Regions from separate parts of the Streptomyces kanasensis genome, predicted to be linked through region 2. Evidence: riboswitches for the same ligand, from Rfam matches in the RefSeq annotation. Region 2 holds a riboswitch; the other holds the start of a gene.
The links. A riboswitch is a leader RNA that binds a small molecule or an ion and turns the genes downstream of it on or off. The one in region 2 is predicted to bind cobalamin.

Region 1 (4,808 bases), on a different contig from region 2:
GCTCCAGGAGGGAGTCGGCGAGCGCCTGACCCGTCTCCCAGGCGAGGCGCGAGGGGACGGCCTTGGGGTCGACGGAGTAGAAGTTCCGGCCGGTCGGCAGGACGTTGACCAGGCCGCGGAGGGGGGAGCCGGACGGTCCGGCGGGGACGAACCCGCCGTTCAGGGCGTGGACGGCGTGGTCCAGCTCGTCGGTGGTGGCGGCGAGGCGCGGTACGACCTGGCGGGCGGCGAAGTCGAGGATGTCGGCGACGGCCCGGTCGTGGCCCTCGGCCACGGAGGCGACGGCGGCCGGGTCCCAGTCGGCGGCCTCCATCGCCTCGACCAGGGCGCGGGCCTTGGCCTCCGCCTCGTCGGCGGTGGTGCGGGTCGCGGCGGACTCGTCGAGGCCGAGCGCCTCGCGCAGGCCGGGCAGGGACTGCGTACCGCCCCAGATCTGGCGGGCGCGGAGGATCGACAGGACGAGGTTGACGCGCTCGGGGCCGGTCGGGGCACCGCCGAGGACGTGCAGGCCGTCGCGGATCTGGGCGTCCTTGACCTCGCACAGCCAACCGTCGACGTGGAGGAGGAAGTCGTCGAACCCGTCGTCGTCCGGGCGGTCCTCCAGGCCCAGGTCGTGGTCGAGCTTCGCGGCCTGGATCAGCGTCCAGATCTGCGCGCGGATCGCCGGCAGCTTGGAGGGGTCCATGGAGGAGATCTGCGCGTACTCGTCGAGCAGCTGCTCCAGGCGCGTGATGTCGCCGTACGACTCGGCGCGCGCCATCGGCGGGACGAGGTGGTCGACGAGCGTGGCGTGGACGCGGCGCTTGGCCTGGGTGCCCTCGCCCGGGTCGTTGACGAGGAACGGGTAGATCAGCGGGACGTCGCCGAGGGCCGCGTCGGGGCCGCAGGCGGCGGACAGGCCGGCGTTCTTGCCCGGCAGCCACTCCAGGTTGCCGTGCTTGCCGAGGTGGACCATGGCGTCGGCGCCGAAGCCGCCGTCGGCCTCAGGGGTGCCGATCCAGCGGTAGGCGGCCAGGTAGTGGTGCGACGGCGGCAGGTCGGGGTCGTGGTAGATCGCGATCGGGTTCTCGCCGAAGCCGCGCGGCGGCTGGATGAGGATCAGCAGGTTCCCGCGCCGGAGGGCGGCGAGGACGATGTCGCCGTCGGCGTTGCGGGAGCGGTCGAGGAACATCTCGCCGGGCGGCGGGCCCCAGTGCTGCTCGACCTGCGCGCGCAGCTCCTCGGGGAGCGTGCCGTACCAGCGCTTGTAGTCGGCGGCCGGGATGCGGACCGGGTTCCTGGCCAGCTGCTCCTCGGTCAGCCACTCCTGGTCGTGGCCGCCGGCCTCGATGAGGGCGTAGATCAGCTCGTCGCCGTCACCGGAGGCGAGGCCCGGGACGTCCTCGTCGCCGAAGTCGTACCCCTCCTCCCGCAGCCGGCGCAGCAGCGCGACGGCGGAGGCGGGGGTGTCGAGGCCCACGGCGTTGCCGATGCGGGAGTGCTTGGTGGGGTACGCGGAGAGGACCAGCGCGAGGCGCTTCTCGGCGTTCGGGATGTGGCGGAGGCGCGCGTGGCGCACGGCGATCCCGGCGACGCGCGCGGCGCGCTCGGCGTCGGCGACGTACGCGGGCAGGCCGTCGGCGTCGATCTCCTTGAACGAGAACGGCACGGTGATGAGCCGGCCGTCGAACTCCGGCACCGCGACCTGGCTGGCGGCGTCGAGCGGCGAGAGGCCCTCGTCGTTCTCCTCCCAGGCGGCGCGCGAACCGGTCAGGCACAGGGCCTGGAGGATCGGCACGTCGAGGGCGGCGAGCGCGCCCGCGTCCCACGACTCGTCGTCGCCGCCCGCCTGCGCCTCGGCGGGCTTGGTGCCGCCGGCGGCGAGGACGGTGGTGACGACCGCGTCGGCCGTCCGCAGGCTCTCCAGGAGCTCCGGCTCGGGGGCGCGCAGGGACGCCACGTACAGGGGGAGGGCCTGGCCGCCCGCGTCCTCGATGGCGTCGCAGAGGGCGCCGACGAAGGCGGTGTTCCCGCTCATGTGGTGGGCGCGGTAGTACAGCACGGCGACCGTGGGGCCGGTGGTGCCGCGCGCGGTCCGCTCCAGCGGGCCCCAGGTGGGAGCGGCGGCCGGGGGCTCGAAGCCGTGGCCGGTGAGCAGGACGGTGTCGGAGAGGAAGCGGGCGAGCTGTTCGAGGTTGTCCGGGCCGCCGTGGGCGAGGTAGGCGTGCGCCTCGGCCGCGATGCCGATCGGGACGGTGGAGGTCTCCATCAGCTGCGCGTCGGGGGCCTGTTCGCCGGTGAGGACGACGAGCGGCTTGCCGGACTCGCGGAGGGTCTGCAGGCCCTCCTCCCAGGCGCGGATGCCGCCGAGGAGGCGCACGACGACGAGGTCGGCGCCGTCGAGGAGGCCGGGCAGGTCGTCGGCGGGGAGGCGGGCGGGGTTGGCGAACCGGTACTCGACCGGGCCACCGGCCGCGCGGGCGCTCAGGAGGTCGGTGTCGGAGTGCGACAGCAGCAGGATCACGGCGTGCCGGGCCTTCCTCGGGGTGTCCTCGCCCCGGGTGGTCGTGGGTGGCGGGAGTTCCTGACTCGCGGGGCCCCTCGGGGCCCCGCTCACAGTGGCGGGACCGCGCCGGATTCGCACCGGGCTTCCTCCCTAGGGTCCTGGGACCCTGTGCCGTCTGCATAGTAGAGGCTGCGCGTATGCTCGCCGCCATGCCGCCCAGCTCATCAAAGCCCCGGAACGGGGGCGAAACCCACATACCGGAACGCGTCCGCGACCGCGGCGACGCGTGCCCCGGCGCGCTGCGGCTGCACCGCGCGGACGACGGCGGACTGGCCCGGCTGCGGCTCCCCGTCGGTGTGCTGACGAGCCGTCAGATCACGGCCCTGGCCGACGCCGCCGACCGGTTGGGCGACGGCCACCTCGGCGTCACCTCGCGCGGCAACCTCGATCTGCGCGGACTGCCCGACGACTGCGGACTGGCCCTGGCGGGGCTGCTGGACGCGGCCGGGCTGCTGCCGTCCGCAGCGCACGAGCGGATCCGCAACATGGTCGTCTCGCCGCTCGCCGGGCTCGACGGGCGGGGGTATGCGGACGCGCAGGCGTGGGCCCGCGAACTGGACGCGCTGCTGTGCGCCCAGGCGTGGACCACGGCCCTCTCGGGACGCTTCCTGTTCGCCGTGGACGACGGGCGCGGTGACGTGGCGGGTCTGGGCGCCGATGTGACGTTGCTCGCAGAGCCGGACGGCCGCGCTGTGGTGCGTGTCGGGGGCGCCGGCGGGACGGCGGCGGACCGGGCGGTCGGCGGGGCGGTGGCGGGCGACGCGGCGGACCGGGCGGTCGGCGGGACGACGGCGGGCGACGCGGCAAAGCGGGCGGTCGGCGGGGCGTGGCGGGTGGCGGGCGCGGACGCGCCTCGGGCGGCGCTTGCCGTGGCGCGGGCGTTCCTCGCCGTCGCCCGGGAGGCCGGTACGGGTGCCTGGCGGGTGGCCGAACTGCCCGCGGACTGCGGCCTCGACACCGCCGTGACCCGGCACCTGTCGGACGCGGGCGTGGTGGCGCGGCCGGAGGCGGCGTGGCCACTGCCACTGCCACTGCCACTGCCGGAGACGGCAACGGCGACTACGGGCACGGGCACGGGTACGGGTACGGACGTGGCGCCCGAGCCGGGGGTCGTCGGGGCGGGCGGAGCCGTGGCGGTCGTGGCTCCGCTGGGGCGGGTCACCACCGCACAGTTCCGCGCCCTGGACCCGGGTCCGGCCGGCGAGGTGCGGGTCACGCCGTGGCGCGGCTTCGTCGTCACCGGGCTGCCCGGGCGGGCGGCGGCCGCCGAGCGCCTCGCGGCGCTGGAGGAACGCGGGTACCTCGTGCGGGCCGGTTCGCCCTGGCTGTCGGTCAGCGCCTGCACCGGGCGCCCCGGTTGCGGCAAGGCCCTGGCCGACGTGCGGGCCGACGCGCGACCCCTGGAGCACGGGCTGCCGGTCCACTGGTCCGGCTGCGCCCGGCGCTGCGGCCATCCGCAGGGCGACTGGGTGGACGCGCTCGCCACCGGCGACGGTACGTACGAGATCACCGTACGGACCGCCCCGGGTGCCCGGCCACCAGCCCCGGCCGCAAGCCCCACAGACACCACCCACAGCACCTGACCCACCAGGCACCACACGCACACGCACACGCACAGGCACAGGCACAGAGATGAGCGGGAGCACAGTGTTCGACTACGAGAAGGACGGCGCGGAGATCTACCGCCAGTCCTTTGCCACGATCCGCGCCGAGGCGGATCTCGCGGGGCTGCCCGCCGACGTCAGCCAGGTCGCCGTGCGGATGATCCACGCCTGCGGCATGGTCGACCTCGTCCGCGACCTGGCCTACACGCCCGAGGTCGTCTCCCGCGCCCGCGCCGCGCTGCGCGCCGGCGCGCCGATCCTGTGCGACGCGCAGATGGTCGCCAGCGGCGTCACCCGCAAGCGGCTGCCCGCCGCCAACGACGTCGTCTGCACCCTCTCCGACCCGACCGTGCCGGACCTGGCCGCGAAGCTGGGCACGACCCGCAGCGCGGCCGCGCTGGAGCTGTGGCGCGACCGCCTGGACGGCTCGGTCGTCGCCATCGGCAACGCGCCGACCGCCCTGTTCCGCCTCCTGGAGATGATCCGCGAGGGCGCGCCCCGCCCGGCCGCCGTGCTCGGCATCCCCGTCGGCTTCATCGGCGCGGCCGAGTCGAAGGACGCGCTGGCGGCGTCCGACCTGGACCACATCGTCGTACGGGGCCGGCGCGGCGGCAGCGCCATGGCCGCCGCGGCGGTCAACGCGATCGCGAGTGAGGTCG
Region 2 (4,808 bases):
GACGCGGACGTGGGGGCGGTCGCCGTCCGCCGGGACGGTGATCTCGGCGCGCACCCCGTAGACGTCGGCGACGAGCGCCTCGGTCAGTACCTCGCCGGGCGTGCCGGCGGCCACGACCCGGCCGTGGGCGAGGACGGCGACCCGGTCGCAGTACATCGCCGCGAGGTTGAGGTCGTGCAGGGCGACGACGCTGGTGACGGGCAGGGCGGCGACGAGGTCCAGCAGGTCGAGCTGGTGCTGGATGTCGAGGTGGTTGGTCGGCTCGTCGAGGAGGAGCTCCCTCGGTTCCTGCGCGAGTGCCCGGGCGATCTGGACGCGCTGCCTCTCCCCGCCGGACAGGGTGTGCCACGACTGGTGCGCCCGGTCGGTGAGGCCGGTGCGTTCCAGAGCCGTCCGCACGGCTTCCTCGTCGGCGGGCACGGGCGGCGTCCAGGCGCGGCGGTGCGGGATGCGGCCGAGGCGGACGACGTCGGCGACGGTCAACTCGACGAGGGTGTCCGACTGCTGCTCCACGACGGCGACGCGCCGGGCGACGTCCCTGCGGCGCAGGGCGGGCAGCGGCAGCCCGTCGAGGGTGACGACGCCCGATGCGGGCGCGAGGACCCCGGCGAGCAGCCGCAGCAGCGTGGACTTGCCGGAGCCGTTGGGCCCGAGGAGCCCGGTGACGCCGCCGGGCTCGGGGGCGAGGCTGACGCCGTCGAGGATCAGCCGGCCCCCGGCGGTGCGGGTGACGCGGTCGGCTGCGAGGGTCACCGGGCGGCCCTCCGGGTCCGGTACAGCACGAGGACGAAGGCCGGTACGCCCAGCAGGGACGTCATGACGCCCACCGGCACCTCCTGGGGTTCGAGGACGGTACGGGCGAGGGTGTCGATCCACACCAGGAAGACGGCCCCGCCCAGGGCGGTGGCGGGCAGCAGCCGGGCGTGCCCGGGGCCGACGATGGCCCGGGCGGCGTGGGGCAGCACCAGGCCGACGAAGCCGATCGCGCCGGCCGCGCTGACCAGGGCGGCGGTGAGGAGCGCGGTGGCGCACAGCAGGACGAGGCGGGTGCGGCCGACGTGCACGCCGAGGGACGCCGCGGCGTCCTGCCCGAAGGCGAACGCGTCGAGGGTCCTGCCGTGGGCCAGACAGACGGCGAGGCACGCGGCGAGGACGGCCGCGCACAGCCACACGTCGTCCCAGCCGGCGCCGCCGAGCGAGCCGAGCAGCCAGAACAGCACGCCGCGGGTGGTCTCCGCGTCGGCGGAGGTGACGACGACGAAGGAGGTCAGCGCGGAGAAGAGCTGCATCGCGGCGACACCGGAGAGGACGACCCGGTCGGTGGTGCCGCCCAGGACGTGGCTCAGCAGCAACATCAGGGCGAAGGAGCAGACCGCGCCGGCGAAGGCACCCGCGGAGAGCGACAGCGCGCCGCCACCCGCGCCGAGGACCACGACGAGCACGGCGCCGGTGGAGGCGCCGGAGGAGACGCCGAGGACGAAGGGGTCGGCGAGCGGGTTGCGCAGCAGCGACTGCATGACGGCGCCGCACACGGCGAGCCCGGCCCCGCACACGGCGGCCAGCAGGGTGCGGGGCAGCCGCAGGTTCCACACGATGCCGTCGCGGATCGGGGACAGCCCGGAGGGGGCGCCGCCGAGGTGCGAGGCGACGACGGACCACACGTCGGCGACGCCGAGGTCGGCGGGGCCGACGGTGATGGTGAGGGCGACGGAGACGGCGAGCACCGCGAGCCCCGCCGCCGAGCGCAGCAGGGCGGCGGTCACCGGGACAACCCGAACCGGCGGATCGCGGCGGCGACCTGCTCGATCCCCTCCACGGTGCGGATCGTCGGGTTCATGGCCTGGCCGCTGAGCAGCACGTACCGCTTGTGCTTGACGGCCTCCATGTTCCTGGTGACCGGGTTCGACTCCAGGAACGCGATCTTCTTGCTCGCGCTCTCCGCGGTCTGCGACCGGCGGGTGAGGTCGCCGATGACGAGCACGTCGGGGTCCCGGTCGGCCACGGTCTCCCAACTGACCTGCGGCCACTCCTCGGTGGTGTCGTCGAGGACGTTCTTCGCGCCGAGCGTGCGGGTGATGATGCCGGGCGCGCCGCAGCAGCCCGCCATGTACGGGGACTCGGCGTTGGCGAACCAGTACATGAGGGTGACGTCCGACTCGTCGAGGCCCTTCTTCGCCGCGGCGGTGCGGGCGTCGAGCCGCTCGACGAGCTGCTCGCCGCGTTCCTCGACGCCGAAGACGCGGGCGAGGTCGCGCACCTCCCGGTGGATGGTCTCCATGGTGAGCGGCGCGGTCCGCACGCCGTCACCGCCGCCGGAGTTGTCCTTGCCCGCGCAGTCCGCCGGGGAGAGGTACGTCGGAACGCCCAGCTTCTCGAACTGGTCGCGGGTCGCGACGCCGCCGGTGCCGAGGGTGGAGGCGAAGGAGGCGGCGACGAAGTCCGGTTCGGTGTCGAGGACCCGCTCGAACGAGGGGTTGTTCTCCGCCAGCCGCCGGACGCGGGCGTTCTCCTTCTCCAGCCCCTTCATCACCGGGTCGGTCCAGGTGGCGGTGCCGGCCATGCGGTCGGCCAGGCCGAGGGAGAGCAGCGTCTCGGTGGTGCCCTGGTTCAGGGACACGGCCCGGCGGGGACCGCCGCCGTGGACCTCCACCTGACGCCCGCAGTTGTCGAGGGAGCGGGCCGCCGCGCCGGAGGCGGACGCGGACGGGCCGGATGCGCCGCCGGCGCATCCGGTGAGCAGCAGGGCGCCGCAGAGCAGGGCGGCGGGCAGGCGGTGCTGGCGTGGCAGGGGCACGGGGCGTCCTCGGTTCGTGGCCCATGCGCGGGGCCGTCCGTAACGGGCGCCAGCAGGTCTTCGGACTCGGGGTCGACCGGACGCGGCGCCTTCCCGGGCCGGTCGGTGCCCAGTGGCTCGTGCTGCCGCGCCCGTCACCCTCACCGCTGCGCGTCAGTTCCGGATTCACACCGGATTCCCTGACCCAGGTACCGCAGGTACTGAGTTCGACTGGCCACGGCAAGGTAACACGGTGGTCGCAGAGCGGGACCGACCGGGCCGGCCCGCGGCCGGGGGTGCCGACGGGCGTCGGCCGACGTGCGCCGGCGCGACCCGGCGGGGGGCGGGCGCGGGCCGGCGCGGGCGGGCACGATGGGCGATCCGCGGGCGGGCGTCGGCGGGCGACGGCGGGCGACGGCGGGATCGGATCCGGGTGCGGGCGGGCGTCGGCGGGCGGGCGTCGGCGGGCGGGTGCGCTCAGCGGGCCGGACACCGACGGGCAGGTGCCAGCGGGCCGGACGGCGGCAGACGGGTCCAGTGGGCCGGACGGCGGCAGACAGGTGCCATCGGGCCGGACACCGACGGGTAGGTGCCATCGGGCCGGACACCGACGGGTGGGTGCCAGCGGGTGGGCGCCGGCGGGTGGGAGGTCAGTCGGCGGACCGGGCGTAGTCGCCGAAGCCCGTCCAGTCCAGGGCGACGCAGGGTTCGTCCCCCAGCACCCAGGCGTCGTGGCCGGGCTCGACCGTGAAGAAGTCGCCGGGCCCCACCTCGGCGCTCTCACCGCCGCCGTCCATGACGATCCGCATCCGGCCGCTGACCACGTAGCCGGTGTGCGACGCCTGGCAGCTGTCGGTACCGGCGAGCGGCCTGACGTGCTCGGTCCACCGCCAGCCGGGTTCGAAGACGGCGCGTCCGACGGGTCCCTGCCCGGTGGTGATCAGGTCCAGCCTGCCCTTGCCGTCCTCGAAGGGACGGGTCTCATCGGCGGCGTCGAAGTTCCTGCTGACGATGGCTGTCATGTCGTCCGCCTCCCCGGGAGAGGATCGGTCCCCGAGTACTCCTCCAGGCTACGCCGCGCGGTGCGTCAGGGGTGCTCCAGGTAGCCGGCGAGCGTGCCGCGGCTGCGGCGGAGGGCGTCGATGCGTGCGTCCGCGGCCGCCAGCTCGCCGTGCAGGACGTCCCGGATCCCGGCGCACCAGTCGAAGCCCAGACCCGGCCCCTCACCCCGGGCGCAGGGCAGGACCGTGCGGATCACCTCCGTGGAGAGCCCGGCGGCGAGCAGCGCGCGCACCTGCCGGACGGTGGGCACGGCGTCCTCGTCGTAGTCGCGGTACCCGTTGCCGCGCCGGACCGAGGTGAGCAGCCCCTGCGCCTCGTAGTAGCGCAACAGCCGCGTGCCCACTCCGGTCCGCCGGGACAGCTCCCCGATCAGCATGGCCCCTGCCTTCCCCGCCTTGACCTTCGCACCAGTGTGAAGCCCTAACGTCGGCTCGGGCCGCGGGAATTCCACCGCCGGTCCCGCACCCCTGCCCCCACCGCCCCCTCTCCCCCACCCCTCACACCCCTCACACCCCTCACAGACCAGGAGTGATCCATGACGTCCACGACGGCGTTCGCCGTGCACCGCGACGGCCGCGCCTCGACCGCCGCGGAGCTGGCGCCGCTCGCCTTCGCCGGGTACGCGCACTTCACCGCCGCCCAGGTGCGCGGCGGTCGGATCCGCGGCCTCGACCTCCATCTGGAACGGCTGCGGTCGGCTTCCCTGGAGCTGTTCGGCAGGGCGCTGCCCGACGCGACGGTCCGGTCCCACCTGCGGACCGCCCTGGAGGCGGGGCCCGCGGACGTCTCGCTGACCGCCACGGTCCACTCCCCCGCGGGCGAGTTCACCGTCGCCGACCCGGACGAGACGCCCGCGCTGCTGGTCCGTACCGGGCCGCCGGCACACGGACCCGCCGGCCCGCTGTCGCTGGTGCCGGTGACGCACGAGCGCTTCCTGCCGACGGTCAAGCACGTGGGCGAACCGGCCAAGACG

Region 1: it holds a riboswitch for cobalamin, as region 2 does, so the genes downstream of both, cobN (cobaltochelatase subunit CobN) here and ACF053_RS02480 (ABC transporter substrate-binding protein) in region 2, are expected to answer to the same signal.

The regions. Positions count from the first base shown of each region.
Region 1 is NZ_JBIBSF010000003.1:307,264-312,071, forward strand. It holds gene cobN (cobaltochelatase subunit CobN) at 1-2,503, opposite strand, end outside; cobalamin riboswitch at 2,540-2,672, opposite strand; gene ACF053_RS10215 (cobalamin biosynthesis protein CobG) at 2,695-4,128, shown strand; gene ACF053_RS10220 (precorrin-8X methylmutase) at 4,178-4,808, shown strand, end outside.
Region 2 is NZ_JBIBSF010000001.1:568,665-573,472, forward strand. It holds gene ACF053_RS02470 (ABC transporter ATP-binding protein) at 1-753, opposite strand, end outside; gene ACF053_RS02475 (FecCD family ABC transporter permease) at 750-1,763, opposite strand; gene ACF053_RS02480 (ABC transporter substrate-binding protein) at 1,760-2,794, opposite strand; cobalamin riboswitch at 2,829-3,024, opposite strand; gene ACF053_RS02485 (cupin domain-containing protein) at 3,424-3,795, opposite strand; gene ACF053_RS02490 (MerR family transcriptional regulator) at 3,861-4,211, opposite strand; gene ACF053_RS02495 (aminotransferase class IV family protein) at 4,371-4,808, shown strand, end outside.